4 regions of the Romboutsia sp. 1001713B170207_170306_H8 genome follow, and region 4 is predicted to be linked to each of the others. Evidence: riboswitches for the same ligand, from Rfam matches in the RefSeq annotation. Region 4 holds a riboswitch; each other region holds the start of a gene.

Region 1 (7,983 bases), 130 kb from region 4:
TTAGCATTTCTAACATGCTTTCTAGCTTCTTCCTCTGCTAAATATTCATTACCTTTGTCAATTGCTTGTACTATTTTTATATGCTCTTCTAAAATATCCGATCTTTTCTCTATTGCATGTAATCCTACTTTTCTTAAGCTTTTTAAGTATTCATATATATTTTCTATTTGTGATAATAATCTTTTATTTTTACTAGCTGACATAATTATATCATTATATTCAGTATGTGCTTTCATATATTCATCATAATTTTCTTCATTCATAGTTTCTTTCATTATATCTATAATTTCTTTTAAACGATTTATTTCTCTTCTAGATATGTTTAAACAAGCTAGCCTTACTGCTAACCCTTCTAAAACTTCCCTTAAATCGTAAATTTCCATAGCATCTTCCTTTGAAATTCCTTTTACTAATGTACCTCTTCTTGGAATATTTACTGCTAATCCTTCTATCTCTAATTGTCTTAAAGCTTCTCTTACAGGCGTTCTACTTATACCCATGCTAGATGCAATTACATTTTCTACTAATCTATCTCCAGGCTTTATTTTATTTTCAAAGATTGCACTTCTTATTTCATCTAAAACTACTTCTCTTATTGGTCTTAAGTCTGTAACGTCTATTTTTTTAAATACAGTTTCCATTTTACACTCCTTAAAAAATTATAATCCATATATATATTACAATATTATTTAGTGTTCTTAAAGTGTTTTATGTAGCAAAATGAATACTTGTATTGTATAATCAAAATTAATGACATAATCTAGGAGGATATATATGGATAAGGCTATTTTAAGCTCGGCTATTGGATTAGACAAAATAATATACACTTTAGCTATTGGCTCTATTGGAGGAGTAATTGGGGTTAAGTTAAAAATTCCTGCAGGAGCTATGATTGGGTCTATGATTTCTGTTGGTATATATAACGTTTTTATCAGTAAAGGTTACGTTCCTTCTAACTTCAAAACTATTGCACAAATAGTTATTGGCTGTATAATTGGACTTAATTTTACTATGGATTCTATTTTAGGTCTAAAAAAACTTATAATCCCATCTATAATCTTAGTTATTGGATTAACTTTTTTAAGTATAATTTTAGGACTTATATTACATAAAACTACAGGACTTGATTTGCCAACTGCGTTATTTAGTTCAGCTCCTGGTGGTTTAACAGATATGGTTATTATGTCTGAATCATTTGGTGCACAAACACATATTGTTGCTTTACTTCATCTTACTAGATTAACAACTGTATTAACAGTTTTACCTATAGTTATAAGATTTATTACAACTAAACTTTTATAATAAAACTGGGAGCTTTACTTGCTCACAGTTTTATTTTTTTCAATTACAGAAACATATTTATTATTTTTTATATAAAATCTCCAAAGATAATCTTTAGCTTCTTGAGCATAATCTATATTTATTCTTTTTCCTATCTCAATTTCAAAGTTATTATCTGCATAAATTTTTTCATTATTTTTATAATAAAAATCACTTATGTATAATTCATCTCCTAATATACTTTTTTCATTTAAGCTTTTATCTATTTTTAGTCCCATACAAAGCTTTCCTGGTCCATTTGTAATATTTTTTCTTTGATATGTATTTAAGTCTTTATATTCTTTTTTATATCTATTTTCTGATATTTCATCTATATTTTCAATAGGTTCCACAGCTCTAATTAAAACACATTCGGGTATATTTTCTTTATTTGCAGATATATTTAGACAATAATACATACCATAAATTAAATAAACATATATGTGACCTCCCTCTAAGTATAAAGGTTTTGTCCTATTTGTTTTTTTATCCTTATATACGTGAGCTGCTTTATCATTTATTCCCATATAACTTTCTGTTTCTACAATTTTACTTACTATTTGTTTTCCATCATACTCTCTTATCAGATACATACCTAAAATACTTTTAGCTAATTCTATTGCATCTTGTTGAAAAAAATGTTTATCCAAAGTAGCATCTCCTTTATAAATGTATTTAAACTTAGTATATCACGACTTTAAATATGTATAATAGTATGAAGAAAACTGGAATATAATAATATCCCAGTTCAAGAATTAATTACTAAAATGATGGTATTATACTACCTTCATATTTTTCTTCAATAAAGTTCTTTGCTTTATCGCTAGTTAAAGCATCAGATAAAACTTTTATCTTCTCACTTTCCTTATTATCTTCTCTGCATGCTAATACATTTGAATATGGTGAATCTGAAGATTCTATTGCTATAGCATCCTCTGTTGGATTTAAGTTTGCGCTTAATGCATAATTTGTATTTATTACAGCTGCATCTACATCTTGCAATACGCTTGGAAGTTGAGCTGCTTCTACTTCTATAAACTCTATATTTTTATTGTTTTCAGATATATCTTTTACTGTTAATAATTCTTTATTATCAACCTTTATTAATCCATTATCAGCTAATAATTGTATAGCTCTTGATCCATTAGTAGGGTCATTTGGTATTGCTATTTTTGAATTATCTTTTAACTCACCTAATGATTTTAGTTTATTTGAGTACACTCCCATTGGTTCTAGATGTACCTTAACAGAGTAAGTTAAATCATATCCTTTTTGGCTTACTGTTTCTTCTAAATATGGAATATGCTGAAAATAGTTAGCATCTAAAGCCCCTTCAGATAAAGCTGTATTTGGCAATACGTAATCATCAAATATTTTCACATCTAATTTATATCCTTTTTCTTCTACTAGAGGTTTTATTGCATCTAGTATTTCTGCATGAGGAGTTGATGATGCACCTACAACTATTGTTTTATCTTCTGATGCATCTGCTTTTTTGCTACTATTCTCACCTAAAGAGCATCCCACTACTGATGTCATTATCACTAATCCCAAACCTAATCCTAATATTTTTTTTAATTTCATAATTTTATCCCTCTATTATATACTATTTTAGTTTTTTATAAGCTAAATTTCCTAAACTTTGTATTATTTGAACAATTATTATAAGAGTTATTACTGTGTAAATCATTACTGCTGTATCAAATCTTTGATGTCCATAAGTAAGCGCTACATTTCCAAGTCCACCAGCCCCAACAGCACCTGCCATTGCAGTATATCCTAGTATTGAAATTACTGATAATGTTATTCCTGACACAATAGAAGGCATTGCTTCTTTTATCATTACTTTAAATACTATTTGAGTTTTAGTAGCTCCAAATGATTTTGCAGCTTCTATTAATCCATAATCAACTTCATTTAATGCACTCTCTATTATTCTAGCTATAAATGGAGCTGCACCAACAGTTATAGGAACTATTGCAGCTTCTTCTCCTATTGATGTGCCAACTATTAGTCTTGTAAATGGAATTAAAGCAACTATAAGTATAATAAATGGGAAACTTCTAAAAATATTAACTATAAATCCTAATACTTTATATATTAAACTACAAGGCTTTAATCCATTTGGCTTTGTTACAACTAATGTTATTGCTAATATAAATCCAATTATTGTTGCAAGTATTGTTGGTACTAATATCATGTATAATGTTTCTAAGAGCGCTTCTCCTAAAATTTCTGTTAAAAATGTACTTAAACTAGTTTGATTCATTGTTTATCTCCTCCCATCTTAGCCCTTCACTTTCTAAGTATGCTTTAACTCTATCTCCATATTCTGAAGATACATTTATAATTAATGACCCTAATATTTCATCTCTGAATTTCTCTAACCTTCCAAATACGATTGAGAAATCTATATCTAAATTTCTAGCCATACTTGTTATGACACAACTGTTAGAAACATTTTTAGGGAATAATATTTTTATATTAGTTCCTTTTGGTAAAATTATATTTTCTTCCCCAATTAACTTACTAAGTGCTTTACTATCATTAAAAAAAACTTCTTCTGTTTCATTTATATCTAAAACTTCACCATCTTCCATTATTGCTACTCTTGTGCATATTTGCTTTATAACTTCCATTTGGTGAGTTACCATAATAATTGTTATTCCAAACTTTTTATTTATATCTTGTAATAAACTAAGTATTGATTTTGTAGTATTTGGGTCTAATGCTGAAGTTGCTTCATCACAAAGAAGAACCTTTGGATTTAATGCTAATGCTCTTGCTATTGCTACTCTTTGCTTTTGACCTCCACTTAAGTTTCTTGGTTTAATATTACTTTTATCACTTAAACCTACTAGGTCTAATAATTCCTTTACTCTTTCTTCTTTTTCTTTCTTAGAATATTTAAAACATTCTAATGGTAAGGCTACATTTTCAAATACCGTCTTTCTTTCTAATAGTGAAAAGTGTTGAAATATCATTCCTAAATCTTTTCTAAGTAATCTAAGTCCCTCTCCTTTTAATGATTTGACTTCTTTCTCTCCTACAAGTACGCAACCTTCTTGATAGTCCTCTAAGCCATTTATACATCTAAGCAGCGTTGACTTTCCAGCTCCACTATGGCCAATAATTCCAAAAATTTCCCCATTTTTAATTTCCATATTAACATTATTCAAAACCTTAGTATCACCATAATATTTGTTTACATTTTTAATGCTTATCATATTTACTCCTCCCAAATATAATTCAATTAACGCTTTAAATTTAAAAAGCCTGAGTATAAACTCAGGCTTTTGTAAGCAGTTTATACTCATCTTTCAATTCTTATGAATTGCAGGATTTAGCACCTTGTATATAAAATATACTGGTTGCTGGGTTTCATCGGGCCAGTCCCTCCACCTCTCTTGATAAGGAATTATTTTATTTTGTACTTCTATGATTTATATATTATAGTTTTTTTTCCATATGTCAATATATTTTCTGAATATTTTTATTTTGCACACTTTTTAGACTATTTGTTTTTTCCATTATTAGATGTAGTATCTATTCCTAACATATTATTCATATCTTTTATCATTTTATCAAACTCAGATCTAACATCATTTTCAACTTTAGTTGTATCATCAACTAATTTAATAAATTCATCTTGGCTCTTATTGTATGCATCTTTAGGAATTGTATCTAATCTACTTATTTTTTCATCTATTTCTTCTATTAAATCTTCACCTTCATCTATAAGCTCTTGATTTGCTTCTTTTAATTTTGCATCATCAGTTTTTGCATCATTTTTTAATCCATTAACAAAAGCTTGTAATTTTTCTTTACTATCTTGATACGCTGCTTTTACTTCTGATAAATATTTTTCATTACCAGGGTATTCTTTAGTTTTATAAGCGTTATTTACTTCATCTACACTACTATACATTGCATAATTATTTAAAGGAGATATATTATTAGTGTAAAGACCAGAGTAAGTATTTGCATACTCTGTATTTAAATACCCATTATCTTGTGTTGTAGTGCTATTTTGTGTTGTATTAGTGTTATTATCTGTTGTAGTTTCACCCTTTTTATTAGTACAACCAACTGATCCTACTGATAAACCTAACGCTAATCCTAGTGCTAATAATTTTTTTAATTCCATTTTACTTCCTCCTTAGTTTTATGTAGTACTCCTTATTATTTTTAATTATTTACTTAAATCTATACCTAATAAATCTTCTATTTTATCTAAAACATCATCAATATTATCATTATTATCTATTTCATCTAATTCTCTATCTAAATAATTTATTAATGAGTTTTTATCACTTTTTAATAAATCTTCTTTCTTTAAATTTAAATCATCTTGTTTTTTTATTATTATTTCAATTGCTTTATCTGAGTATGATATTAAATCACTATTTAATTCTTGTAATTTAGAATCAATTATTTTTAATCCTGTTATAGATTTCTTAAATGATTCTATATTATTTTTACTATCTGATAATAAATTTTCATAATTCTTTATTAACTCTTCATTATTTAAGTTACTGTTATTATCTAGTAAATCATCTACACTTTCATCCTTTATATCTATAGGTTCTAAATATTTTTCATAATTCTTAGTTAATAAATCCTTGTACTCATCTTTACTTAATTCATTTGCTTTTTCAGTTTCTGATTGTGTGTTTTGAATACTTTCATTTGTTGTTTTTTCAACTTCTTCACTATTTCTTTTTGCACATCCAGTCATATTGAAGTTTAACATTAAAGTAAATATTATACCTAAAATGCTTAATCTTTTCATTTTTACCTCCTTGTGTATAAATAATTTATTTAAGTTATTATTTGTATATTTTTCTTTTTTAGTCTTATAAAGAGTAATATGTTTAAATAAATTGAAAATATGGGTATAATTCTTCTAGGAGTGTGATTGTTTTGAAAAATATAAATAAAATAAAAATAACTTATAATAACGGATTCACGAGAATAATTGAAAAAGATAGTATTCGAAATTTTTCATCTTTAATTGAATGGATGGATAAATTTAATAAAAACGAAGATGCGGGATTCTTGACACTATCTGGAAGAGATCTCGGTAGTGCAGTTTCTATTAATAAAAATAATGTAAAATATATAGAATCTATATAATAAAAAAGTATCTTAAAATTTTTATTTTAAGATACTTTTTTATTTCATGCATATAAATGATTTAAATTCACTTTCTAAAACTTCTAAATCATCATAATCATAATAGAAATGACCTGAGCTTTCTAATTTTATAATACTTTTATTATTTAACTTATTATTGTATTTAAAACTCTTTTTATATATTTTTATACTTTTTAAACTTACAAGTTCATCGTTCATAGAGTGAAATATTAGCATTGGTATATCTATATTATTTAAATTTAATCTAACTTTTATTATTAGCTTAAATAAATCTATGTATCTTGGTGCCCATTTTATATAATTAAATAAATTTGTTTCATTTACACTAATAGCTTCATACGCATATCTTGTTAAAAGATCACCTTTAGGAATTATTCCTAGAGCTATTTTTATACAGCTTCTTATAATATTAAATTTTACTCTTATACATAACGGTGTTGCTATTGCAACAATATATTTTATATTTTGCTTGTACTTTAAATAGAATTCAATAGATAATAATGCCCCCATTGAATGTCCTACTAGTATTATATTTTTATATTTAGTTTTATACTTTTCAATTTCCCTTTCAATTGAAGTTCTCCACATATTTAAATTACTTTTTACAAAATCTTTTCCACTTTTTCCATGACCAGCAAGGAGTACTCCACAAACAGATATATTATTATCCATTGCAATTTGAGCAAGATTTCTAAATTGATATGGACTTTCTACTATACCATGTATAAATATTATCATAGTATCTGAATTCTTTACTTCTTGTACAAATGGCTTATGTCTATCTTTCATTTTCTCTACTCCCTATTACCCTTTTTAAGTATAAAATAACTATCTATTTACAAGTTTTTTTATCACATCAGGATCATCAGATATTAATGAGTCTATTCCCATTTCTATTAATTTTTTATAACTAACTTTCTCTTTACCTAACCAAACATTAACTTCTATACCTTCATTTTGTATTTTATTTACTTTTTCTTTAGTAAGATAATATGCTGATGGATGGTAGCATTCTACATTATAATTTTTAGTATATTTACCTGGCTCCATCATCCAGCAATCAGATAAAAATCCACATTTAATACTATCATCTATATTTTTCATTCTTATAATACTTTCATGATTAAATGATGATATAATAACTTTATCTTTTAAGTTATATTCAATTATTAGTTCATATACTTTCTCTTCTAGTTTTTCATAGTCATATACACTATTTTTTAACTCTATATTGGATATTATGTTAGTATCCTTTACTAGTTCGAAATATTCTCTTAATAGAGGCAATTTTATTTTTCCAAACTGTGCTCTGTACTTCCATGAAAAGTCATATTTTAATAATTCATCATATGTATAATCACATACTCTACCAGTACCATCAGAAGTACGATCTATAGTCTCATCATGTATTATGACAACTTCTCCATCTTTTGTTAGCTGAACATCAAATTCCATTCCATCTACACCAACCTCAATAGCTTTTTCAAAAGCTAAAAGAGTATTTTC
Region 2 (7,983 bases), on a different contig from region 4:
TGACTTGTGTTCAAGTCTGTCCTAAAGGTATAATAGCTAAAGTTGAAGAAAAGGAAACTCCAAGTAAATGTATCGCTTGTGGTAAATGTGTTGATGTCTGTCCCGAGGAGATATTATCTATACAAGAGGTGTAATATAAAATGGATGTGTAATAATTTATTTAATTAAGTACACATCCATTTCTTAATCTATTTCTATTATTTTTACATTATATTTTTTATATATTACAAGTATATTTTTTAATTGCTTAAAATTACTATTTAGTTGCAATATCTTTGTTCTTAAAAGTCTTATAACTATGCATAAATGCTCTACTATTAAAAATATATTTTCCACCAATTTGAGTGTAATATTCTCCTGTTGAATCATAAATATCTTTAACTCTTTGAGTTAGATTTTTATGATAATATCTAAGTTCTTTAAATTCAGCTTTTAATTTATCAGCTGTCATCCAAACTTTGTTAGATGTTATATCAGCTAACTTAATATTTTCAAACTTTATATCATTTCTTTGTCCATATACATAAATTTCAGCTAATATCTCTTGTAAATTTTCATTAGTAAGATTATGCTTAAGCTTTAAATATGTTATAGCACCCATTGAATCTATACCTTTATCTTCAAGCTTTTCTTGATTTATTAGAGCATCTAAAGGCTGTCTTTTTATATATATATAATTTGCATCATCAAGTATATATTTACCTCTTAGATACTTAGCAGGCTTATATATTACAAGTATAGGACTATATTCTCCATTAATTTCCTCATTATTATAATCTAATATATCTTCTCTGCTATTAAGATTGTACTCACTAGAAATCATACCATATCTTGATTTTTCTTTTAAGGAATACATATTTTCACTTTTTATGTAATCTATTATGTCCTTTACGTAATCTTTATCAACTATATGAGTTCTATCATAAGTGTTATTAATATAATTACTTATTTGTTCTTCTTTAATTTTATTTATTTCATCTATATTTATTAAAAGTGCCGCACAAAGAGTTCTAAATTTAGCTTCTATATTAGTTATATCTGATTTTATATAAGCCTGAACATGATTTAAATTTTCCTCACTCTTTATACTTATAATATCCTTGCAAATCTGATCAATTGATATTAAGCAATTTTCATCAAATATATATTTGTTAATATTCTCTTTTAATTGTTCAATATTAGAGTATATTCTTATATAATCACTTAATAAGTGTAATTTACTTTCTAATATTTCTTTTGGTATATTTATATTTAATTCATTTTCTTTAACACATAATCTTAAATCCCTATCATTGATTATATCTACTATATTATTTACTTTAACCTCTTCTGTCATTTTACCTCACCTTACTGCTCTAATTTAAAACTATGTATAATTATAACATGAATTTTATTCACATATAGATATTAATTGATTAAAAGCATTTTATTTTTATATAATTTTCATTTAACAGAAGGTTTTATTAACTATAATTTTATTATGTAAATAAATCAAAAAGAGCTAACTCTTTCTTGATATAGCTCTTAATATAATTCTATTTGATGTGTTTACAAATTTCCTCTACAAACTCTTGTGTAGTTGCGCTTCCCCCTAAATCAGAAGTCATTACTTTTCCTTCCATAAATACATGCTTAAGTGCATTTTCAATTTTTATAGCTTTATCTTGTTCGCCTAAGTATTTAAGCATCATAACTGCGGATTGAATAATTGCTGTAGGATTTGCTTTATTTTGATTCGCAATATCTGGTGCACTTCCATGAACTGCTTCAAATACAGCATAATCTTTTCCTATATTTGCGCCAGGTATTATTCCTAATCCACCTACTAATCCTGCACATAAATCAGATAGTATATCTCCATACAAATTAGGCATTACCATCACATCATATTTTTCAGGATTTAATACTAAATTCATAGCAGCAGCATCTACTATTAAATCGTTATATTCAAAATCATGTTTTTCACATATACCTCTAAATATATTTAAAAATAGACCATCTGTTAACTTCATTATATTGGCTTTATGAACACAAGTTAATTTATTTCTATTATTATCATTAACATAATCACAAGCAAATTGAATTATTCTTTTAGAAGCTTCTTTAGTTATTATTTTTATGCTTTCAGCACCATACTCCCCTAATTTGTGTTCTATTCCTGTATATAAGTCTTCTGTATTTTCTCTAACTATAACTAAATCTACATCTTCGTATCTTGATTTAATACCTTTAAATGTTTTTATCGGTCTTAAATTCGCATATAAGTCTAATTCCTGTCTTAAAGTTACATTGACACTTCTAAATCCTTTACCTATAGGAGTGGTTATTGGTCCCTTTATTGCAACCTTATTTTTCTTTACAGTATCTATTACATGTTTCGGTATAGGTGTATTGTATTTTTCTATTGCATTTTTACCTGCAATAACTTCTTCCCATTCTATATTTACACCTGTAGATTCTACTACCTTAACCATAGCCTTACATATTTCTGGTCCTATACCATCTCCTGGTATTAAAGTAATTTTATACATTTTAATTTCCTCCAATTAGTTTTTATTTATATATTTTTTAATATCTTGATATATTTGTACTAACTCCTTATCGAATAAAGTTCTTTTTGCTCTTATAGATAATGCTCTTACAGCTTCTAACATCATACTAGCTTCTTTTTCATTTAAATTTATTCCATATTCCTTAAATTTATTTACAATAGCTGCTTTACCAGAATGTTTACCTATTACTATTTGTCTTTCAAGACCAACTTCTTTTGGATCGAATGCTTCATAATTAGTTGGGTTTTTTATCGCTCCGTCTGCATGAATACCAGATTCATGTTTAAACATGTTATCTCCTACTATAGCTTTCCACTTTGGTAATTCTCTTCCTGATGCATTAGAAACATATTCTGATATATATTTAAACTTTGTTGTATCTACATTTACTTCATATTTATAAACGTATTTTAAAGCCATTAAGACCTCTTCTAATGCAGCATTCCCAGCTCTCTCTCCTAAGCCATTTACAGTAACACCAATATGATTAGCACCTCCAAGAACACCCGCTATTGCATTAGCCGTAGCCATTCCAAAATCATTATGTGTATGCATTTCTATATCAAACTTAGTTTTATTGTATAATCCAAATATAATATCTTTTATGGCAAATGGTTCCATTACACCTACAGTATCACAATATCTAAATCTATTAGCTCCAGCTTGCTTTGCTAATTCTATAAATTTAACTAAAAAATCAAAATCTGCTCTAGATGCATCTTCACCATTAACAGAAACATATAATCCATTTTGCTTTGCAAATTCTACTGCTTTTACCATATTTTCTAAAACCCATTCTCTCGAAGTTTTTAACTTATGTTGTATGTGTATATCAGATACTGATACAGAAATAGCAACTGCATCTACACCACAATCTATAGAATTTTCTAGATCTGTAATCACTGCTCTATTCCATGCCATAATACTGGGTTTTAAGTTTCTTTTACATATAGACTTTATCACTTCTTTCTCATCTCCACCCATAGCAGGTATTCCTACTTCTAATTGATTTATACCTAAATCACTTAACATTTCTGCAATTGCTATTTTTTCATGATTAGCAAAAACTACACCTGCTGTTTGCTCTCCATCTCTTAATGTTGTATCAACTATACTTACTCCCTTAGAATGTTTTTTGTCAATAACACACATAAAATCCCCCCTTATTTATATCATTAAATTTTATACTAGCTGCATAATTTATTTAATAAATTTCATTTTATTATTTTTATAAGTTAGATTTTAAATCTTTTTATATATTATATTCGTTATTTTTCAATGTTGCATTAATTTTATAATATTTATTAAATTAATCAAAAATGAAAGTTTTTATATACATATTTCATATTCAATAAAATTTTATTTATTAATATATCTTATAGCTCAAAATTTCATCAAATTTAATTTATATTCAGAAAAATCTAAAAAGTTATTTACAATTTGATTAATTTATATTAATATAAATATAAATTAAATAAGCCTTATCAAGAGAGGTGGAGGGACTGGCCCTTTGAAACCCGGCAACCAGTATATTTCTTATATACATGGTGCTAAATCCTGCAGCACATAGCTGGAAGATAAGTATAAACTGAAGTTAACCTGAGTTTATACTCAGGATTTTTTATATTTTTTAGGCTTATTTCATAATAAACTTAAGGGGGATCTTATATGAAACTTAAAAAATTATTTAACAAGAAATTATTAGGAGTCGTGTTATCTTTAACACTAGGTATCTCAGCTGTAGGGTGTTCAACTAAAAGTAATGTATCAAGTAAAAATGATAAAACAATAGCTGTTGGCGCTATGCAAGTTCCAGGTACAGAATTATTTGAACATCTAAAATCTGAAGTAGAAAAAGAAGGTTATGAACTTGAAATAGTAACATTTAATGACTATACTACTCCAAATACAGCATTAGCTGATAGTGAGATTGACGCTAATTTATTCCAACATAGACCATATTTAAATGAATCTATAGAAAAGCAAGGATATGATTTAACAGATGTGGTAGGACTATATGAAGTTCCTCTACAAGCATACTCAAATAAAATAAAATCTTTTGATGAATTAAAATCTGGAGATAAGTTTGCAATACCTAATGATCCAACAAATGGATCTAGAGCCTTAAAAATATTAGAAGATGAAGGAGTAATAAAATTAAAGGAAGGTGTAGAACTATCTTCTGCAAAAGATATAATTGAGAATAAAAGAAATATAGAATTTATAGAAGCTGACGCTAGTCAATTGCCTTCATTATTACAAGATGTAGATGCTGCATTCATAAATGGTAATTTTGCTGCTGCTGCCGGATTAGATGCAAATAAACAAAGTATATACTCTCCAGAAATAGACGGTACATACGAAAATGTATTAGCATGCAGAACTGAAGACTTAAATAGTGAAAAAATAGAAATATTAAAAAAGATTTTAACATCTGATGAGTCTAGAAGCTTCTTAAAAGAACATTATAAAGGTATAATAATTCCTACATTTTAAATATAACTAAAAATAGCTCCTACATGTTATTTAACATAATAGGAGCTATTTTATATAATTTATTATTTATTTTTCGCTTTTTTCATAGACTGAATTGCTTTTAATGTACCCATCTTAGAATGATCAAATGTAAGTCCACCTTGGAAGTATACATTATATGGAGGTCTTATAGGAGCATCTGCACTTAATTCTATTGAAGATCCTTGTATGAATGCACCTGCTGCCATTATTACTTCACTGTCATAACCTGGCATTGCCCATGGCTCTGGTCTAACGTAAGAATCAACTGGAGCTGCAGCTTGTACTCCTTGACAGAAGCTTATAACTTCATCAGCATTATTAAGCCTAACAACTTGAATTATATCACTTCTTAAATCATCATATTTTGGAAGTACGTCATATCCTAATTTTTCAAATGCTCTTGCACAGAATATAGCACCCATTACAGCTTGAGAGGTAACATATGGTGCCATGAAAAATCCTTGAAGAACTGTTCTTGTAGTTCCAAATGTAAGTCCACATTCTTTACCTATTCCTGGAGTTGTTAATCTATATGATATCATTTCAACTAATTCTTTCTTACCAGCGATATACCCACCTGTTAATGCAAGACCACCACCTGGGTTTTTAATTAAAGAACCAGCCATTATATCTACGCCAACTTCTGTAGGCTCTTTTGTATCTAAAAATTCTCCATAACAGTTGTCAACCATAACTATTATATCTTTATTGATTGATTTTACAGTTTCTACAGCTTCTTTTATATCTTCTATTGTAAGAGATTTTCTCCAAGCGTATCCCTTAGACCTTTGTATCATTACAAGCTTAGTTCTATCATTTATTTTATTTTTTATACCTTCTAAATCTATATTTCCATCCTCTAAAAAGTCAACTTGATCATATGTAACTCCAAACTCTTTTAAAGATCCTTTTTCTTCCCTTATACCTATAACTCCTTGTAGGGTATCATAAGGTGCACCAGTAACTGAAAGTATTTCATCACCTGGTCTTACAATACCTTGTACACATAGACTTAATGCATGAGTTCCATTTACTATTATCGGTCTAACTAGTGCATCTTCTGCTCCAAATACATTTGCAAATATTTCTTCTACTTTTTCACGACCTATGTCATTATATCCGTAACCAGTAGTCCAGTTAAAGTGATTATCACTTAAATGAGCTTCCTGCATTGCCTTTAATACTTTATATTGATTAAATTCTCTTATTTGTTTTAGTTTTTCAAACTGAGGTTCTATGTCCTTCATTACTTCTTCTGCTAATTCAAAAGTTTCATTATCAAGTCCATAAAATCCTTTTAGTAGATCTTTAGTTTCATTAAGCATTTTATTCCACCTGTCTTTTTGTTTAATTTTAACATTAGAATTTTACCATATCACATATATTACTGCAAGTTTATACTTAATATAGTATTTTAAGTATAATAATATATTAATACTATTTGTAATTACAATACTTTAAATTTTTATTTTTGGATATATTAATATATACAATAATCTAAATATTAATATAGAAAGAGGACAACTTAATATGATAGGTATGATTGGATTAATTTTATCATTATCTTTGATAATAATATTAGCTTATAAGGGATATTCAACAATTATAACTGCTCCACTAGTAGCATTATTGACTGTATTAATTATAGGTGGAGAATCTAGTACACATTTAATGGTTCATTACACAGAAATATATATGGGTGGTTTTTCTAACTTTGTAAAAAACTATTTTCCAATCTTTCTAACAGGTGCTATTTTTGCAAAGTTAATGGAAGAAGTTATGTATGCTAAGTCTATAGCAAACTTCATTACGAATAATTTAGGAAAAGACAAAACTATATTAGCTGTAGTACTTGCTGGTGCACTTTTAACCTATGGAGGTGTATCTTTGTTTACTGTTGCATTTGTCTTGTATCCAATAGCAAATGTACTTTTTAAAGAGTCCAATATCCCTAAGAGATTAATTCCAGGGACTATTGCATTAGGTGCATTTACATTTACTATGACTGCTCTTCCTGGAACTCCAGAAATTCAAAACGTTATACCTATGAGATACTTTGGAACAGATACATTTTCCGCTCCATTAATAGGAATAGTGGCTAGTTTGCTAATGCTAACACTTGGTATGACATGGCTTACATACCGTGTAAAAAAAGCTGAATTAAATTTAGAAGGCTACGGTAACCATTTTATAGAAAATAGTAACATTGATTCTAAAGATCCTCCAAATATATTTGTAGCACTTGCACCAATATTGATTATATTTACAAGTAATTTATTCTTTTCTAAGGTATTTTATAAACTTATTGATGGTTCATATCTAAATAAGTATAATCTTACTTTAGATAATGTATCTGGAACATGGAGTGTTATTATTTCTATTGTCATAGCTATATCATTTATAATATTGCTTAACTTCAAAAAAATATCTAACTTAAATAATGTTATTAACGGAGGTATTTCAAATTCATTTTTACCTTTACTTAGTTCAAGTGCCATTGTTGGTTATGGAAGTGTTATAAAGTCTTTACCTGTATTTATTACATTACAATCAATAATACTTCATATATCTTCTAACCCTATAGTATCAGAAGCTTTATCGGTAAATATAATATGTGGTATTACTGCTTCTGCTTCAGGAGGTCTTACTATAACATTAGATTCACTAGCACATACTTTTATAGCTATGAGTAATACTCTTAACATATCACCACAAATCATGCATAGAATCGCTTCTCTTGCTTCAGGTGGACTAGATACACTTCCACATAACGGTGCTGTAATTACAACACTGGCTATTTGTGGATTAACTCATAAAGATTCATATAAAGATATATTTATTACCTCTGTACTTATACCAATATTTGTGACTACTATAATAGTTATAGTAACTTCAATATATTACACTTAAAATA
Region 3 (7,983 bases), on a different contig from region 4:
AATATCACCTACTTATTTTATTATGTTTACATCTTTATGTCAAGTTAAATTTATTCAATTACATAATTATCATTATTTCTTGTAAGTAATGTAATTACAAATACTTTACTAACACTATTTAACTTTAATAATTTAGATATTTCATTTACAGTTGATCCAGTAGTTAGTATATCATCTACAAGTAATACATTTTTATATTTAATATCACATACTCCTTTATTAACCGAGAATGCATTTCTTAATTCTATTTTTCTTTCATTTCTACTTAAACTATATAATCTTCTTGTATTTCCATTTCTTTCTATACAGTCTAATGTAGGAATTCCGATTTGCTTACTTAATAATTTAGCAATCTTTTCAGACTGATTAAATCCTCTTTGTTTTAATCTATTTTTATGAAGTGGTACAAATAGAATATAATCAAACTTAATATCCTCTATATCTAACTTTTCTTTCATTATGTTAGATACATACTTAACCATATAAGTTTTGTTTTTATATTTAAAATCAAGTATCATATGTTTACTAACATCATTATATTCAATACACGATATTGATTTATCAAAATAAAAATTTTTATTAAAACAATAATTACAACTTTCTATATCTTGCCTTTCTAATGAATGATAAATTATAGGCTTTCCACATTTAATACAACCACTTTGAATAAAGTGTAATTCTTTAAAACACTCTTTACATAATGAATATGTGTTAGTCTTTTTTATAGGTTTATTACATAATATACAACTTATATTTTCCGGATATATAAATTCTAAGATTAAATCTACCACTTCATTAAAGTTCATACTACTTTAACAACAACCCTTCTTTTCTAAATTTAATTAACTTATTCGCTAAATTTGAATATCTATCATTAGTTCTATTATTTCTTATCATATATTCTAAATACTTAACATCTCCAACTAATACTACTAATTTTTTAGCTCTAGTAACAGCTGTATATAATAGATTTCTACTTAATAACATAGGAGGTGCCCATGATATCGGTATAACAACTACTGGAAATTCACTTCCTTGGCTTTTATGAATAGTAGTACAAAAACTATGATCTAATTCATCCAGCTCATCATATGTATATTCAACTATCTTTATTTGGTCAAATATAACATAAATTTTCTTGTTTTCTTTATCTATATGATAGATATATCCAATATCTCCATTATATATACCTTCCCCACTATCTTGCTTATCTTCACTTTCCCACTTTTTAGTGTAATTGTTTTTTACTTGCATTACCTTATCGCCGACTCTAAATATCCTTTTAGCAAAATTCTCTTCAACTTTAAACTTTTCAGGCTTATTAAGACTTTTTTGAAGAGCTATATTTAGATTAGTAACACCTACGTCCCCCTTCCTCATAGATGCTAAAACTTGTATATCTTTCAATTTATCAAATTTATAAAATCTAGGTAACCTCTCACTTACAATTTCTACTATCTCATCTAGGATTTCTTCATTTGTATTTCTTTTTATAAAGAAGAAATCTTTACCCTTTGCATTTAAATATAATGGTTCACCTTTGTTTATTTTATGTGCATTAACTACTATCATACTCTCTTGAGCTTGTCTAAATATTTCATTTAACTTAACTACATTTATTACCTTAGAATCAATTATATCTTTTAAAACATTTCCGGCTCCAACTGAAGGTAACTGATCGCTATCTCCAACTAATATAACCCGTGTTCCAGGCTTTATCGCCCGTAGTACACTATACATCAATAGTATATCTACCATTGATACTTCATCTAAAATTACAACATCTGCATTAATTGGATCTTCTTCATTTTTTAAGAACATTAAATCATCACTATCAGTAGCAAATCCCATTTCTAATAATCTATGTATAGTTCTTGCTTCTCTTTGAGACGTCTCACTCATTCTCTTTGCTGCACGACCTGTAGGTGCTGCTAATACTACCCTTTTTTTATTATTTTCAAAGATTTTTATTATAGTATTTATAGTCGTAGTTTTACCAGTCCCTGGTCCTCCAGTTATAACTAAAACACCTGTATTTATAGCTTCTTTAACCGCTAATACTTGATTATTAGCTAATTTTATATTTTCCTCTTCTTCTAAAAGTCTAATTTCTTCATCTATATCAATGTTTAAATCATCAACTTCACTTTGAGATAATTTAATTATTTGCTTGCATACACCATTTTCTGACATATAATATGGCATTAGATAAACTAACTGATTATTATTTAATAATTCTATATGTACTTTTTGATCATAAGCTAGCCCCATAATACAATTATCTATCATAGACTCGTCTACATCTAATATTTTTTTAGATTCTTGAATTAAAATATCCTTCGGTAAATATGTATGACCACTACTCAATGACTGATTTAAAGCATATAATATGCCTTGACATATTCTATCTTCTGAATATTTATCTATACCAATTTTGCTAGCAATTTCATCTGCTATTTTAAATCCAATTCCTCTTATATCTTCTGCCAGTCTATATGGATTTTTATTAATAATGTCTATCGATTTATTTTTATATCTTTTGTATATTTTTAAGCAGTAATTAGGAGTTATACCATATGGAGATAGTTCTATTATTATATTTCGAAGTTCTCTGTTTTCTTCATAACTTTTTACTATTTGTTTTAATTTTTTTCCACCTATGCCTTCTACTTCTTCTAAACGTTCTGGATTATTTTGTATTATATCTAGTGTATTCACACCAAATTTATCAATAATCCTCTTTGCCATTTTCTCACCTATACCATGTATCATTCCAGATGCTAAATATGCATATATACCTTCTAGAGATGTTGGTGTAACCGGCATAAATTTACTTACTTCAAATTGAGTTCCATAAGTTTTATGATTTACCCACTTTCCTTCTACTTCTATGCTCTCTCCTACTGATAAAGTTGGCATACATCCAACGATTACAATTTCATCCATACTATTTGCCAAATGAGCTATAGTATATCCATTGTCTTCATTTTTAAATACTATGTCACTTATCATTCCTTCTATTCTTTCCATATCACTTCTCCTACAAACAAATAGTGTCTTTATCATACACCTAATTTGTAACTATTATACATTTTATAAACAATAAAATAAAGGGCACATTAAAAGATATATCATATCTTAAATATGCCCTTTGTGCTATTTATCTATTTCATCATTTCACATTCTAATGCTTGTTTTCTTAATGTTTCTGCTTTATCAGTTCTTTCCCATGGTAAGTTTAAGTCATTTCTTCCAAAGTGTCCATAAGCTGCTACTTGTTTATAGATAGGTTTTCTTAGATCTAAATCTCTTATAATTGCTCCTGGTCTTAAGTCAAAGTTTTTATTTACCAATTCAACTAATGCTTCTTCTGAAACTTTTCCAGTACCAAATGTATCTATAAATATTGATAAAGGCTTAGCAACACCTATAGCATATGCTAACTCTATCTCACACTTTTCAGCAAGTCCTGCTGCTACTATATTTTTAGCAACATATCTTGCAGCATAAGCTGCTGATCTATCAACTTTAGTTGGATCTTTTCCTGAGAATGCTCCACCACCATGTCTAGAATATCCTCCATAAGTATCTATTATTATTTTTCTACCAGTAAGACCTGTATCCCCTTGAGGACCTCCTATAACGAATCTTCCTGTTGGGTTTATATATATCATAGTTTCTTCATCAAGTAATTCAGCTGGTATAACATGTTTAATTACATGCTCTATTAAATCTCTTCTTATTGTATCATTATCTATATCTTCTGAATGTTGAGTAGATATAAGAACTGTATGAACTCTAATAGCTTTAGTTCCATCATATTCAACTGTAACTTGAGTTTTACCATCAGGTCTTAAGTAATCTAGTAATCCAGATTTTCTAACTTCAGTTAATCTTCTAGCTAATTTATGTGCTAATGATATTGGTAGTGGCATTAATTCTTCAGTTTCATTACATGCAAAACCGAACATTATTCCCTGATCTCCTGCACCAACATTTTCAATTTCCTCTTCTGTAACTTCTCCAACCTTATTTTCTAAAGCTTCATCAACACCCATAGCTATATCTCCTGATTGCTCATCTATAGATGTAATTACAGCACAAGTATTGCAGTCAAATCCAAATTTAGCTCTTGTATATCCTATTTCTTCTACTGTACTTCTTACTAATTTTGGAATATCAACATATGCTGATGTAGTTATTTCACCCGCAACTAAAACTAAACCTGTTGTAACAGTTGTTTCACAAGCTACTCTTGATAATGGGTCCTTTTCTAATAATGCATCTAGTATTGCATCTGATATTTGATCACAGATCTTATCTGGATGCCCTTCTGTAACTGATTCTGATGTAAATAAATGTCTTGCCATTTTATATCCTCCCTTTAATTTAATAAATTATATTTTTTTATTTTGTATAAATTGTAGGGGTTTATATTAATTGAACTATTAATCTTTTCAATTAAAAAAACCTCTCCTTATACAAGAAGAGGTTAATCATTACACATTTAATGTACTAATTAACTAACCTCATCTTTCAAGACTTATAAAAAATCTTGTAGGAATTAGCACCTTTTCCCTTTTGGGGCGGTTGCCGGGCTTCATAGGGCCTATCCCTCAGCCTCTCTTGATAAGGTAATAAATATTTTCATATTTATTATGAGTCGTTTTTATCCTTATTAATAATATTTTCTTTTTTTATTTTAATTATTAACTTTAGATATATATTACTATTTTTTTAATTTAATGTCAAGGATATATAGTTTTATATGTCAGTAATTGTTATTTAAAAATAACAAGTTTTTGTGATTTTATCTATATAATATATAGTAGGGGTAATTATTTAAAATTTACTTTTATATTATAATATGATGCGTTATTAAAACTTAAGGTTAGGCATTTTTTAGATTATATATTCATATATTTTTGAAGGAGGTGTTCCTATGTATTTAGCTAAAGTAAATTATAAAAAAGAAAATGTAGCTCAAGTGTTAAGCTTAATACTAAAAGATATTATAAACGAAAATACTATTGTTATTTGTATAGGAACAGATAGGGCTATAGGTGATGCTCTTGGCCCTTTAGTTGGAACTATGCTAAAAAATAGCGATTTTAAATACCCTGTTTACGGTACTTTAGATAATCCTATTCATGCTTTAAATATATACGAGTCAATTGAAGAAATAAAAAATCTTCATCCTAAAGGAGAGTTTCTAGCTATAGATGCTTGCCTAGGAGCTAAAAATAGTATAGGTAATATACAAATTAGAAAAGGTCCTATTTTACCTGGAAAAGGTGTTGGTAAAAAACTACCTCAAGTTGGAAGTTACTCAATAGTAGGTATAGTAGATAAGATTGATGAAAGCAATAGATTTTCATTTAATAATGTTCGTCTTAGCTTTGTCTTAGAACTATCAGAAACTATAGCTCTTTCTTTACTTCTTGCTACTTAAAAAGTAACCGGTATCAATATACTTAAAATTATATAATAAAAAATGAACTCTAGTTTATTTCTAGAGTTCATTTTTTATATCTTAATAATCTTAAAATAATATTTAATTATCTCTTTTTAAACGTCCCACCCGTTTCTAATAAATCTAATGAACTTAATGAGCTTCCAGTTCCTTTTGCAACACAAGATAATGCATCTTCAGCTACAATTACCTTTATTCCTGTGCTTTCTTCAATTCTCTTATCTAAACCGTCTAATAAAGAGCCTCCACCTGTCATTATAATCCCTCTATCACTTATATCTGCAGCCAACTCTGGTGGCGTTTGTTCTAGTACAAAACGTGTAGCTACTAATATTTGTTCTATACATTCACTAATTGCATCTAGTATTTCAGCAGAAGATATTTTCATAGATTCTGGAAGACCTGTAATTAAGTTTCTTCCACTAACTTTCATATATCTTTCTTCTTCTAATTTCATTGCAGTACCTATTTCAATCTTTAGCTTTTCTGCACTTCTTTCTCCTATAAGAAGGTTCTTTTGTTTTTTTATATACCTTACTATAGCTTCATCAAATTTATCTCCACCAACTTTTATAGATGTACTTACAACAGCTCCTCCTAGAGATATAATTGCTATATCAGCAGTACCTCCTCCAATATCTATTACCATATTTCCATTTGGTTGAGATATATCTACTCCAGCTCCGATTGCTGCTGCTATTGGCTCTTCAATTATATAAACCTCTCTTGCTCCAGCTAAACGTGTAGCTTCTTCTACGGCTCTTTTCTCAACTTCTGTAACGCCCGTTGGAACACATACCATTATTCTTGGCATAAAAAATCTTCCGAATCCTTTTTTATCTACCACTTTTTCAACAAAGTACTTTAACATTTTTTCAGTAACATCATAGTCTGATATTACACCATCTCTTAATGGTCTTATAGCAACTATATTACCTGGTGTTCTACCTATCATTCTTCTAGCTTCTTCACCTACTGCTAATACTGAATTAGTTCTTTTATCTATAGCTACAACAGATGGTTCTTCTAAAACTATACCTTTTCCACTTACATAAACTATTACATTTGCCGTCCCTAAATCTATACCTATATCAACTCTAGCCATATTTTCAACTCCTCTTTGTCTTTCTACTTTTGTATATCTTATACTCCTAGATACAAGATATACAAATTTCATAATTTAGTCAAGAAAAAGATGTAGGTTTTATCCTACATCTTTTTTGTGTTCTTTCTCATATTTTAGCTTTGTTGCTAAACCTCCCCTTATATGTCTTTCAGATTTATTTTTTTCTAAAACCTTTTTAACCTCTTTTGCTAGAGATGGGTTTATTTCTTCTAATCGTTCAGTTACATCTTTGTGTATGGTACTTTTACTTACTCCAAAAGTTTTGGCAGTTTGTCTTACAGTAGTATTTTTCTCTAGTATATATTTTGCTACGATTATGGCTCTTTCCTCTATATGCGATTTCAAAATTTCCCCTCCCTCATATACCAGCCTTAATGATATATATGTAAAAATAAAAAAAAATATAACAGACTTTATCAAAATGATTAAGCCTGTTATATTTTTTAATTTACTAAAGACATTGGATCTATAGAGTTTTCGCCTTCATAAGCTTCTACATGTATATGCTCTTCTTCTTTACACTCTACTCTAGTTGTATTTCCAGCTAGCCCTATACATTCGCCTTCCTTTATGTCTTGATTTTTTTCTACTTTTATATCTTCACCTAAGTTTGAATATACCACCGTTACATTATCAGACTTCACTTTTACTGACATTCCATATTCATCATCTTCATACACATCTACCACTGTACCGTCCATTAGTGACTTTATTTCTTGATTGCTTACTACACTTACATCGATACCTTTGTGTATTTCCCATACATTTAAAGTTTTTGAATAACTAGGTTCAGTTTCTGAATACTCTCTTATTACCTCTTTGCCAAGAAAACTTAGTTTGTTATCTATCTTTTCTTGATTCTCTTTTGCATTACTTAAGTTTTGGTCAGAATCAGTTGTTGTTGCTATTGCATCTTCTTCTTTATCATTATCTATTAAGTGTATTTCTTCATTATCTTCTACAATTTTATCATTGCTGGCTAATTTGTTTACATTATTATTTGTTAGCCAAACTCCTCCTATCGCTACTAAACAAACGCATACAAATAGTGATAAATAGAAAATATCATTTTCTAATAACTTTTTCTTCATACAGCACCTCCAAATATATTAATACATTTGGAGTGTTTCCTGTATTTTCTAATTTTATACAATTTATCTACACATTTTTAATATAAATCTTTTATTTCCACTCCAGTGTAGTAATGTTTCAGTATTTCATAATATAAAAAGCCTTCTTCTGCCATTCCTTGAGCTCCCCATTGACTCATACCAACACCGTGTCCGTATCCCTTTACATTAAATCGTACATTGTCCTCACTAAGTTTTATTTCAAAATTAGCTGAATTAAGATTGAATACACTTCTAATATTAACTCCTGTTAA
Region 4 (7,983 bases):
AAAGATGCAGGAGACAACGTATTTGTTGAAATAGAAAAAGATGAAGAAATTAGAGTAGTTGAATTACCAGATGATTTTAAATATGCTCTTATTGAAAATGAATTTGCTATGAAATTTTATGATAGTTTATCATATTCATCCAAAAGAAAATATGTACAATGGATAGATAGTGCTAAAAAAGTTGAAACAAGAGAGAAGAGAATAGTTGAAGCAGTTTCAAAATTAGAAAATAAAATTAAACTTTAAATAATATATAAAGTACTAAAGGTTTATTTATAACCTTTAGTACTTTATAATATTTCTTTTTATAAGTTCTTTTTTTACACTTGGATAAGAATCTAAGTTAGTATGTGGTAGAAAGCTTGCAGCTCTCATTTTTCCAACAAAGTCTGTAGCATTACTAAGTTGTAAATACTCTATATTATTTTTTATTTCATAAATATCATTTAATAAATATCTATTAGTAAGTAAATTATATGCACCTTTTAAAGATGTATTTCCTGGGCAAATTATTTTATTGGATTCTAAATCAGGATATATACCGATTGTTATAGCAGCGTTTAGATTTAAATGCGTTCCAAAAGCACCAGCTATATAAAATAAATCTAAATCATTTATATCTAGGCCTATCTCCTCTAATAAATAAGCTACCATTGTATTTGCAGCTGCTTTAGTTTTTAAAAACTGCTTTATATCATTTTGAGTAAAAGTTAGACTTATACCATTGAAACTCTCTTCCTGAGATACATATTCAACAGCATAATCATTTTCAAATTTAATTATTGATGGTGAATTATTAGGAAGTAAAGTTCCTGCAAAATCAATACATTTATTTAAAAATAGTTCTGAAATTAAATCAACTATTCCTGAACCACAAATTCCTTTAGGCTTTTCATTATTAATAGTCGTATATATAATTTTATTATTTATGATTTTTATACTATCAATAGCTCCAGTAGTAGCTCTCATACCATACTTACTAATTCCACCTTCTAGTGCAGGTCCAGCAGCACCTGCAGCTGCAACAAGAAAATCTTTATTTCCTATAACTAACTCACCATTTGTGCCTATATCTATAAAAGCTGATAATTTATCTTTTTTATGAATACCAGTATATAAGAGTCCGCTTATAATATCTCCACCTAGATAATTTGCTACAGATGGAAAACAGTAAACATATCCATTTATGGGCAAATCTAAATCTTTTCCATAAATAAATCCACAGTCATTGAGTACAGGTGTAAATGGATATTGGAAAATTGTCCATGGATCGAGTCCTAATAAGAAATGTATCATAGTTGTATTTCCTGCAATAGTCATTATAGGACACTCTCTTACATGTATATTAGTCTTATTTTCTAGTGAACTTAGTAATTCTTTTAGGCTTTCTATAGTTATATTTTTAATTTCTTCTAATCCATATTTATTTTCCTTTGTATAAAATATTCTACTTAAGATATCATCACCATATTTAATTTGTTTATTAAATACACTTTCTTCTGCAATTATATATCCATTATTTAAGTTAATTAATTGCATTATTATTGTTGTACTTCCCAAATCTACAGCCAGTCCATAATGTTCATTTGTTGTATCGTTTTCTTCTATTCTTGTAATTATCCAGTCATTTTCTCTTTTAACCATAGTAACTGTGATTTTAAAATTATTATTACGACACAATGGATATAAGGATTTTGTTATATTGTATGGCATTATAACATTTTTATATTTAGCATTTAAAAAATTTAATATCCTATCCTTATCTCCAGTTGTATCATTACTATCAGGGATATTTAGTTCTAGGTATATCTTTTCACTTAATGATTTCAATATTTTCACCTCTATTAATTTTAGTTCACATTATAAATAATAGTATAAAATTTATAATATCTCAGTAATTTTGTTATTAATAAGTTTTTGTAATTGTTTTGATATAAATTTAATAATGCTCATATGTTAGAATTTAATTAGAAAAAAATAAAAATTTGTGGAATAGTAAAAGAATATGTATAAATATCGTATTAAGATGAAAAGGTGGTGATTATAATGGGAGGTTTTACTAGAATATCAATGATAGCAATGACGATATAAGCAACTTTTTAGTTTTTTATATCTGTAGTAATTATAAAGTTAAGGTGGAAAAAGGAATAGAAAAATATCAAATAAATTTAACATATATATGTAATTAATGGATATAGGTAAGTTTTTATAAAAAACTAACTATACCTTTAGAAATTATTATTTAATAGATTCATAATCTATTTTAGATTCTTCATCAGTTACCTCAATTTTAAATATAACAGGTCTAATACCATCGTTATATGAGCAGATTGCAATTCATTTATTGTCTATCCAATCATCATAGTAAAACTCTTCACTACCATGAGATAAAGCAAATACATATTGATACATCACCTTCTATGCTTCATCACATGATCCTTCAGGATTTGCATAGTCCCCGTAAAGTATATCTCCAACTTTATATATAGGGCAGTTTCCTAGATTCTTATATCCATACTTTTTTGATAAATCTTCGTGAAATGTTGTTTTTAAAACTTCTATTTTACACTTTTTCATAAAAAAAGCCTCCTAATAAATATTAAAAAATGAGCATGAAAAAATATAATAAATCTGATTTAATTAATGTTAAGTGATAAGATTCTTAATAATCAACTACAAGACTTAGAAAGAGATGGGATTATTATACGAAAAGAATACCTTCAAATTCCTTCTAAGGTTGAGTATTCACTTTCAAAAAGATGTTTATCATTAATGCCTATTTTAGAGTAAATGTGTAAATGGGGTGAAAATAATAGAGATAATAGTTATTAAAAATATAAGTTTTTTTATTGAACTTTAGGTATATAATAAATATTAGTAAATTAAAATATAAGTATATTATATACTTAAAGGAGAAAAGCATAATGAATAGTGGACAAGAGAAATTCTTTAATTTTATAATTGAAAGAGTTGATGTACAAAATCAAAATAAAGCAAAAAAATTATTAAATGAAAGCTTCTCAAAGCAAGATTAAGGAACTTTTAACAAAGAATATATGATAAGCTTTATTCCAAGAATGTTACAGTTAATCAAACATGAATGTATAGAAGAAGTAAAAAATATAATGACTAATCATAAAGCTTAAAATGGTAAAAAGTATATATAAGTTATTATCTAGTTTTTGTACATAGTAAAGTAAATTTAAAAATAAAAAAATCCTACAAAATACTTGTTGGATTTTTTTATTTTAATTATAATATACAATGCTATTTAAATAATTGTTAAAATTACTCATAAAGTAGTTTATAAAACTTATTTAAGGGTATTATCAAATTTATATAATAATGGAAGGAAATTATAGTATGAAAAAATTATTGAAATTATTAAGTTTGTCAATATGTACAATAATTGTTGCTACATCTTTTGTAGGATGCAGTAAAAATTATACAGAAGAAATAAACTTTTTCAACTATGGAGAAAACATAGACGATGAAACAATAAAAGAATTCGAAAAAGAGTACGGCATAAAAGTAAATATGGAAACTTTTGATGATATGGAAGCAATGTATCAAAAAGTTAGCAGTGGAGCAGTTAAATATGATGTTATATTAGTATCAGATGCATTAATGCCAAGAATGATTTCTAAAAATCTTATACAGAAGTTAAATAAGGATAACATACCTAATATATCTCAAATGGATGAAAATTATTTAGATTTAGATATAGACCCAGGTAATAAGTACTCAGTTCCATATATGTTTGGAACAGTAGGCCTTATATATAACAAAGATGTAGTAAAAGAAGAAGTAAATAGTTGGGACATATTGTGGAATGAAAAATATAAAGGCAAAATATTTATGTTTGATACATATAGAGATACAATAGGAGTAGCGTTAAAGAAACTTGGATATTCTTTAAATTCAACTAACCCAGAAGAATTAAAAGAAGCAGAAACATTATTATTAGAGCAAAGAAAACTAGTTGATCCAATATATGGTGTAGATAATGGAACAGTAATGATTCCAGCTGGAGAAAGTGATATAAATATGATATGGTCTGGAGAAGGATTAAATCTTCAAGAAGAAAATCCAAACCTAGTTTATGTAGTCCCAGAGGAAGGAGCAAACTTCTGGATTGATAGTTTATGTATACCATCAAATGCTAAAAATGTAGAAGCTGCGGAGAAGTTTATAAATTTTGTAAGTGATAAAGAAAGTGCATTGAGAATAGCAGATGAGATAGGATATACAACACCAAATAAGGAAGCTAGAGAAATGCAACCAGAAGAAGTAAAGAATAATCCAAATGCATATATGACTTCAGAAATAATGGATAGATGTGAAATTTATGCAGATTTTACATTAGATGTTAAAAAGATGTATGATGAAGTTTGGTTAAATATAAAATCAAATGATTAATATATGTGAGGGAAGATTAAATATCTTTCCTTATTTTTATGCTATAATTTAATTCAAATGAGCTTAGGAAACTAGAGATAAAAAAGGGGGAAGGCTTATATGCCAATAAGAATACCAAAAGAACTACCAGCATTTGAAGTTCTATCAAATGAAAATATATTTGTAATGAATACACAAAGGGCTAACACACAAGACATTAGGCCTTTAAAAATAGGAATATTAAATCTTATGCCTATAAAAATTCAAGCAGAAAATCAACTTTTAAGGTATTTATCAAATACACCACTTCAAGTAGAAATAACATTACTTCAAACTAGAACTTATAAGTGTAGCCATACACCAATAGAACACTTAGAAAAATTTTATAGATATATAGATGATGTAAAAGATCAAAAGTTTGATGGGCTAATTATAACTGGAGCACCAGTAGAGAAAATGGAATTTGAAGATGTTGAATATTGGGATGAGTTAAAAGAAATAATGGAGTGGACTAAGAGCAATGTATTTTCAACAATGCATATATGTTGGGGGGCTCAAGCTGCACTTTACTATCATTATAATATTGAAAAATATACTTTAGATAAAAAATTATTTGGAGTATATAAACATTGGAATAACTGCCAGTATGAAAATTTGACAAGAGGATTAAATGATATATTTTATGCTCCACACTCAAGACACACATCAATAAAAAGAGAAGATATAGAAAATATAAAAGAATTAGATATATTGTCAGAATCTGAGGAAGCTGGAGTATTTATAGTAGCAAGTAATGATAGAAGGCAAATATTTATAACGGGTCATTTAGAGTATGATAGAGATACTTTAAAAAATGAATACTTTAGAGATTTAAATAAAGGTCTTGAAATAGAAATTCCTATGTACTACTTTGAAAATGACGATGTAAACTCTATACCTAGAGTTAATTGGAGGGAAAGTGCTAATATAGTATTTGGAAATTGGCTAAACTACTGTGTATATCAAGATACACCTTATAATATTAATGACATAGGAATTAATTTGGTTAAAGTAAAATAAATTTTATATAAATAAAATAAATAAGTTTGTTGCATGATGATATAATGTAAAATACAATATACTTAATTAAATAAACTTAAATGAAATCTTATTTAGAGAGGTGGAGGGATAGGCCCTATGAAACCCAGCAACCAGTATTAAAAATATATGGTGCTAATTCCTACTTATGTATTATTCATAAGAAAGATAAGAGAGTATGCTTTGGAAATTAGGCCCTCTTTTATAAAAGAGGGTTTTATTATTTTTTTTATATATTATAGGGGGCATTAAGAATGGGAAATAGAAAATTAGGATTTGATACAATACAAGTTCACGGAGGACAAAATCCAGATCCAACAACAGGTTCTAGAGCTGTGCCAATATATCAAACTACATCTTATGTATTTAACAGTGTTGAACACGGAGCAAACTTATTTTCACTTAAAGAAGAAGGTAATATTTATACAAGGATTATGAATCCAACAACAGATGTTTTTGAACAAAGAATGGCACTATTAGAAGGCGGAGTAGGTGCAGTTGCGGTAGCATCAGGTTCAGCAGCTATAACTTATGCTATTTTAAATATATTAGGATCAGGAGATGAAATAGTATCAGCAGGAACTTTATATGGAGGTACTTTTAACTTATTTTCTACAACGCTGCCAAGACTTGGAATCAAGACCACATTTGTAGACTGCGATAATCCTGAAAATTTTAAGCATGCTATTAATGAAAATACTAAAGCTTTATACATTGAAACTATAGGTAATCCGGTAATAAATATAGCGGATATAGAAGCTATTGCAAAAATTGCACATGAAAATAATATACCACTTATAGTTGATAATACTTTTGGAACACCATATTTAGTTAAGCCCTTTGAATTTGGTGCAGATATAGTAGTTCACTCAGCTACAAAGTTTATAGGTGGTCATGGAACGTCTATAGGAGGGGTTGTAATTGATTCTGGGAATTTTGATTGGGAAGGTAGTGGTAAATTTGATGTCCTTGTGGAGCCAGATTCAAGTTATCATGGTATGAGCTACACAAAAGATGCAGGTAAAGCAGCCTACATTACTAAATTAAGAGTCCAACTTTTAAGGGATACAGGTGCTTGTATAAGTCCATTTAATTCATTTTTATTATTACAGGGGCTTGAAACCTTATCACTAAGACTTGATAGACATGTTAGTAATACTAAAAAAATAACAGAATATCTAATTAATCACTCACAAGTATCATGGGTAAATTATCCTGGCCTTAAAGATAACAAATATTATGAGCTAGCTAGTAAATATTGTCCTAAGGGACCAGGTTCTATATTTACATTTGGAATAAAAGGTGGAGTCAAGGCTGGTAAAGTATTTATAGAGTCATTAAAAATTTTCTCCCACCTGGCAAATGTTGCCGATGCAAAATCTCTTGTTATACATCCAGCAAGTACAACTCATGCTCAATTAAATGAAGAAGAACAAAAACTAGCAGGTGTTTCACCAGATATGATAAGGGTATCTGTTGGTATAGAAGACGTAGAGGATTTAATTGCTGACTTAGAAAATGGTTTAAAAAAAGCAAGTGAAATTTGTTTAGAAAAAATTGCTGATTAAAAAATAGTCAAATATAAGTTTACCATTAAAAATAGTAACTATACTAGATATTAAACTTCTAGAGTAGTTAATATTTTTATAAATTATATAAGAAGATGATATTGAAAGAAATCATAAAAAGAAACATTGAAAATAAAACGTAGATAAAAAACTAAATATGTTTAAGAATATTAGATAAAGTATATATAAATACTAAATATAAAACTATTAAAGATAAAAGGAATAAGGATTATGACTAAGGAAAAAAGACGTATAATAATAGATTTTGAAGTATTATCCAAAGGTGGGTTTTGGATGTGTTGTATGAAAGATTATAAGACAAAAAAGGAACATACAATAATAAACAATAGGGATGAACTTATAAGAGTTTATAATAAAAATAAAAATTCAATTTGGGTTGGATATAATATAAAAGGATATGATCAATGGATACTAAAGGCAATTATAGCAGGATTGAATCCTTGTGAAGTATCAGATAAGCTTATAGAACAAAAAATATCAGGATGGCAAATTGATAGAAACTTACATAAAATCCCATTATATATTTTTGAAATAAATGATAATTTTAGAAGTTTAAAAGAGCTTGAATTATTTATGGGAGAAGATATAAGGGAAAGTACAGTATCTTTTGATTTAAATAGATATCCAAATGAAGAAGAAATTAAAGAACTTACTACATATTGTCTACATGATGTTAGAATGACTACAAAAGTATTTGAAGAAGTTTATTATAAATATGAAGCTCAGCGTGGTCTTATAGAGTATTTTAATTTAGATGAAATTATGTTTAATAAAACAGAGGCTCAGCTAAGTGCATACATATTAGGAGCAAAAAGGCCTAACTACGACAGAAATGATACTAATGAGTTTGAGATAATAGATACAATAAGGCTTAGTAAATACAATGATATAAAGAAGTGGTATGAAGATTATAATAATA

The links. Region 4 has a riboswitch for S-adenosylmethionine ahead of I2A66_RS07185 (O-acetylhomoserine aminocarboxypropyltransferase/cysteine synthase family protein). Riboswitches for the same ligand answer to the same signal wherever they lie in the genome.
Region 1: another riboswitch for S-adenosylmethionine. It lies ahead of I2A66_RS07850 (methionine ABC transporter ATP-binding protein); the one in region 4 lies ahead of I2A66_RS07185 (O-acetylhomoserine aminocarboxypropyltransferase/cysteine synthase family protein).
Region 2: another riboswitch for S-adenosylmethionine. It lies ahead of I2A66_RS12255 (MetQ/NlpA family ABC transporter substrate-binding protein); the one in region 4 lies ahead of I2A66_RS07185 (O-acetylhomoserine aminocarboxypropyltransferase/cysteine synthase family protein).
Region 3: another riboswitch for S-adenosylmethionine. It lies ahead of metK (methionine adenosyltransferase); the one in region 4 lies ahead of I2A66_RS07185 (O-acetylhomoserine aminocarboxypropyltransferase/cysteine synthase family protein).

Annotation. Positions count from the first base shown of each region.
Region 1 is NZ_JADNAX010000003.1:165,591-173,573, forward strand. Features, by position in the region: gene I2A66_RS07825 (GntR family transcriptional regulator) at 1-641, opposite strand, end outside; gene I2A66_RS07830 (AbrB family transcriptional regulator) at 775-1,302, shown strand; gene I2A66_RS07835 (DNA-3-methyladenine glycosylase) at 1,317-1,970, opposite strand; gene I2A66_RS07840 (MetQ/NlpA family ABC transporter substrate-binding protein) at 2,083-2,904, opposite strand; gene I2A66_RS07845 (methionine ABC transporter permease) at 2,927-3,589, opposite strand; gene I2A66_RS07850 (methionine ABC transporter ATP-binding protein) at 3,576-4,547, opposite strand; SAM riboswitch class I at 4,631-4,737, opposite strand; gene I2A66_RS07855 (hypothetical protein) at 4,835-5,467, opposite strand; gene I2A66_RS07860 (hypothetical protein) at 5,513-6,112, opposite strand; gene I2A66_RS07865 (hypothetical protein) at 6,235-6,456, shown strand; gene I2A66_RS07870 (alpha/beta hydrolase) at 6,496-7,266, opposite strand; gene I2A66_RS07875 (glycerophosphodiester phosphodiesterase) at 7,306-7,983, opposite strand, start outside.
Region 2 is NZ_JADNAX010000006.1:58,713-66,695, forward strand. Features, by position in the region: gene I2A66_RS12235 (4Fe-4S binding protein) at 1-134, shown strand, start outside; gene I2A66_RS12240 (hypothetical protein) at 257-1,336, opposite strand; gene I2A66_RS12245 (isocitrate/isopropylmalate dehydrogenase family protein) at 1,536-2,531, opposite strand; gene nifV (homocitrate synthase) at 2,547-3,704, opposite strand; SAM riboswitch class I at 4,031-4,136, shown strand; gene I2A66_RS12255 (MetQ/NlpA family ABC transporter substrate-binding protein) at 4,221-5,048, shown strand; gene I2A66_RS12260 (methionine gamma-lyase family protein) at 5,111-6,394, opposite strand; gene I2A66_RS12265 (GntP family permease) at 6,600-7,979, shown strand.
Region 3 is NZ_JADNAX010000007.1:9,559-17,541, reverse strand. Features, by position in the region: gene I2A66_RS12565 (ComF family protein) at 51-806, opposite strand; gene recD2 (SF1B family DNA helicase RecD2) at 808-3,030, opposite strand; gene metK (methionine adenosyltransferase) at 3,165-4,370, opposite strand; SAM riboswitch class I at 4,527-4,636, opposite strand; gene yyaC (spore protease YyaC) at 4,943-5,452, shown strand; gene I2A66_RS12545 (rod shape-determining protein) at 5,559-6,578, opposite strand; gene spoIIID (sporulation transcriptional regulator SpoIIID) at 6,678-6,944, opposite strand; gene I2A66_RS12535 (M23 family metallopeptidase) at 7,043-7,690, opposite strand; gene spoIID (stage II sporulation protein D) at 7,768-7,983, opposite strand, start outside.
Region 4 is NZ_JADNAX010000003.1:31,287-39,269, reverse strand. Features, by position in the region: gene I2A66_RS07220 (YdeI/OmpD-associated family protein) at 1-246, shown strand, start outside; gene I2A66_RS07215 (ASKHA domain-containing protein) at 283-1,830, opposite strand; gene I2A66_RS17615 (hypothetical protein) at 2,419-2,577, opposite strand; gene I2A66_RS07205 (winged helix-turn-helix transcriptional regulator) at 2,644-2,790, shown strand; gene I2A66_RS07195 (ABC transporter substrate-binding protein) at 3,364-4,419, shown strand; gene metA (homoserine O-acetyltransferase MetA) at 4,519-5,457, shown strand; SAM riboswitch class I at 5,543-5,650, shown strand; gene I2A66_RS07185 (O-acetylhomoserine aminocarboxypropyltransferase/cysteine synthase family protein) at 5,730-7,043, shown strand; gene I2A66_RS07180 (hypothetical protein) at 7,275-7,983, shown strand, end outside.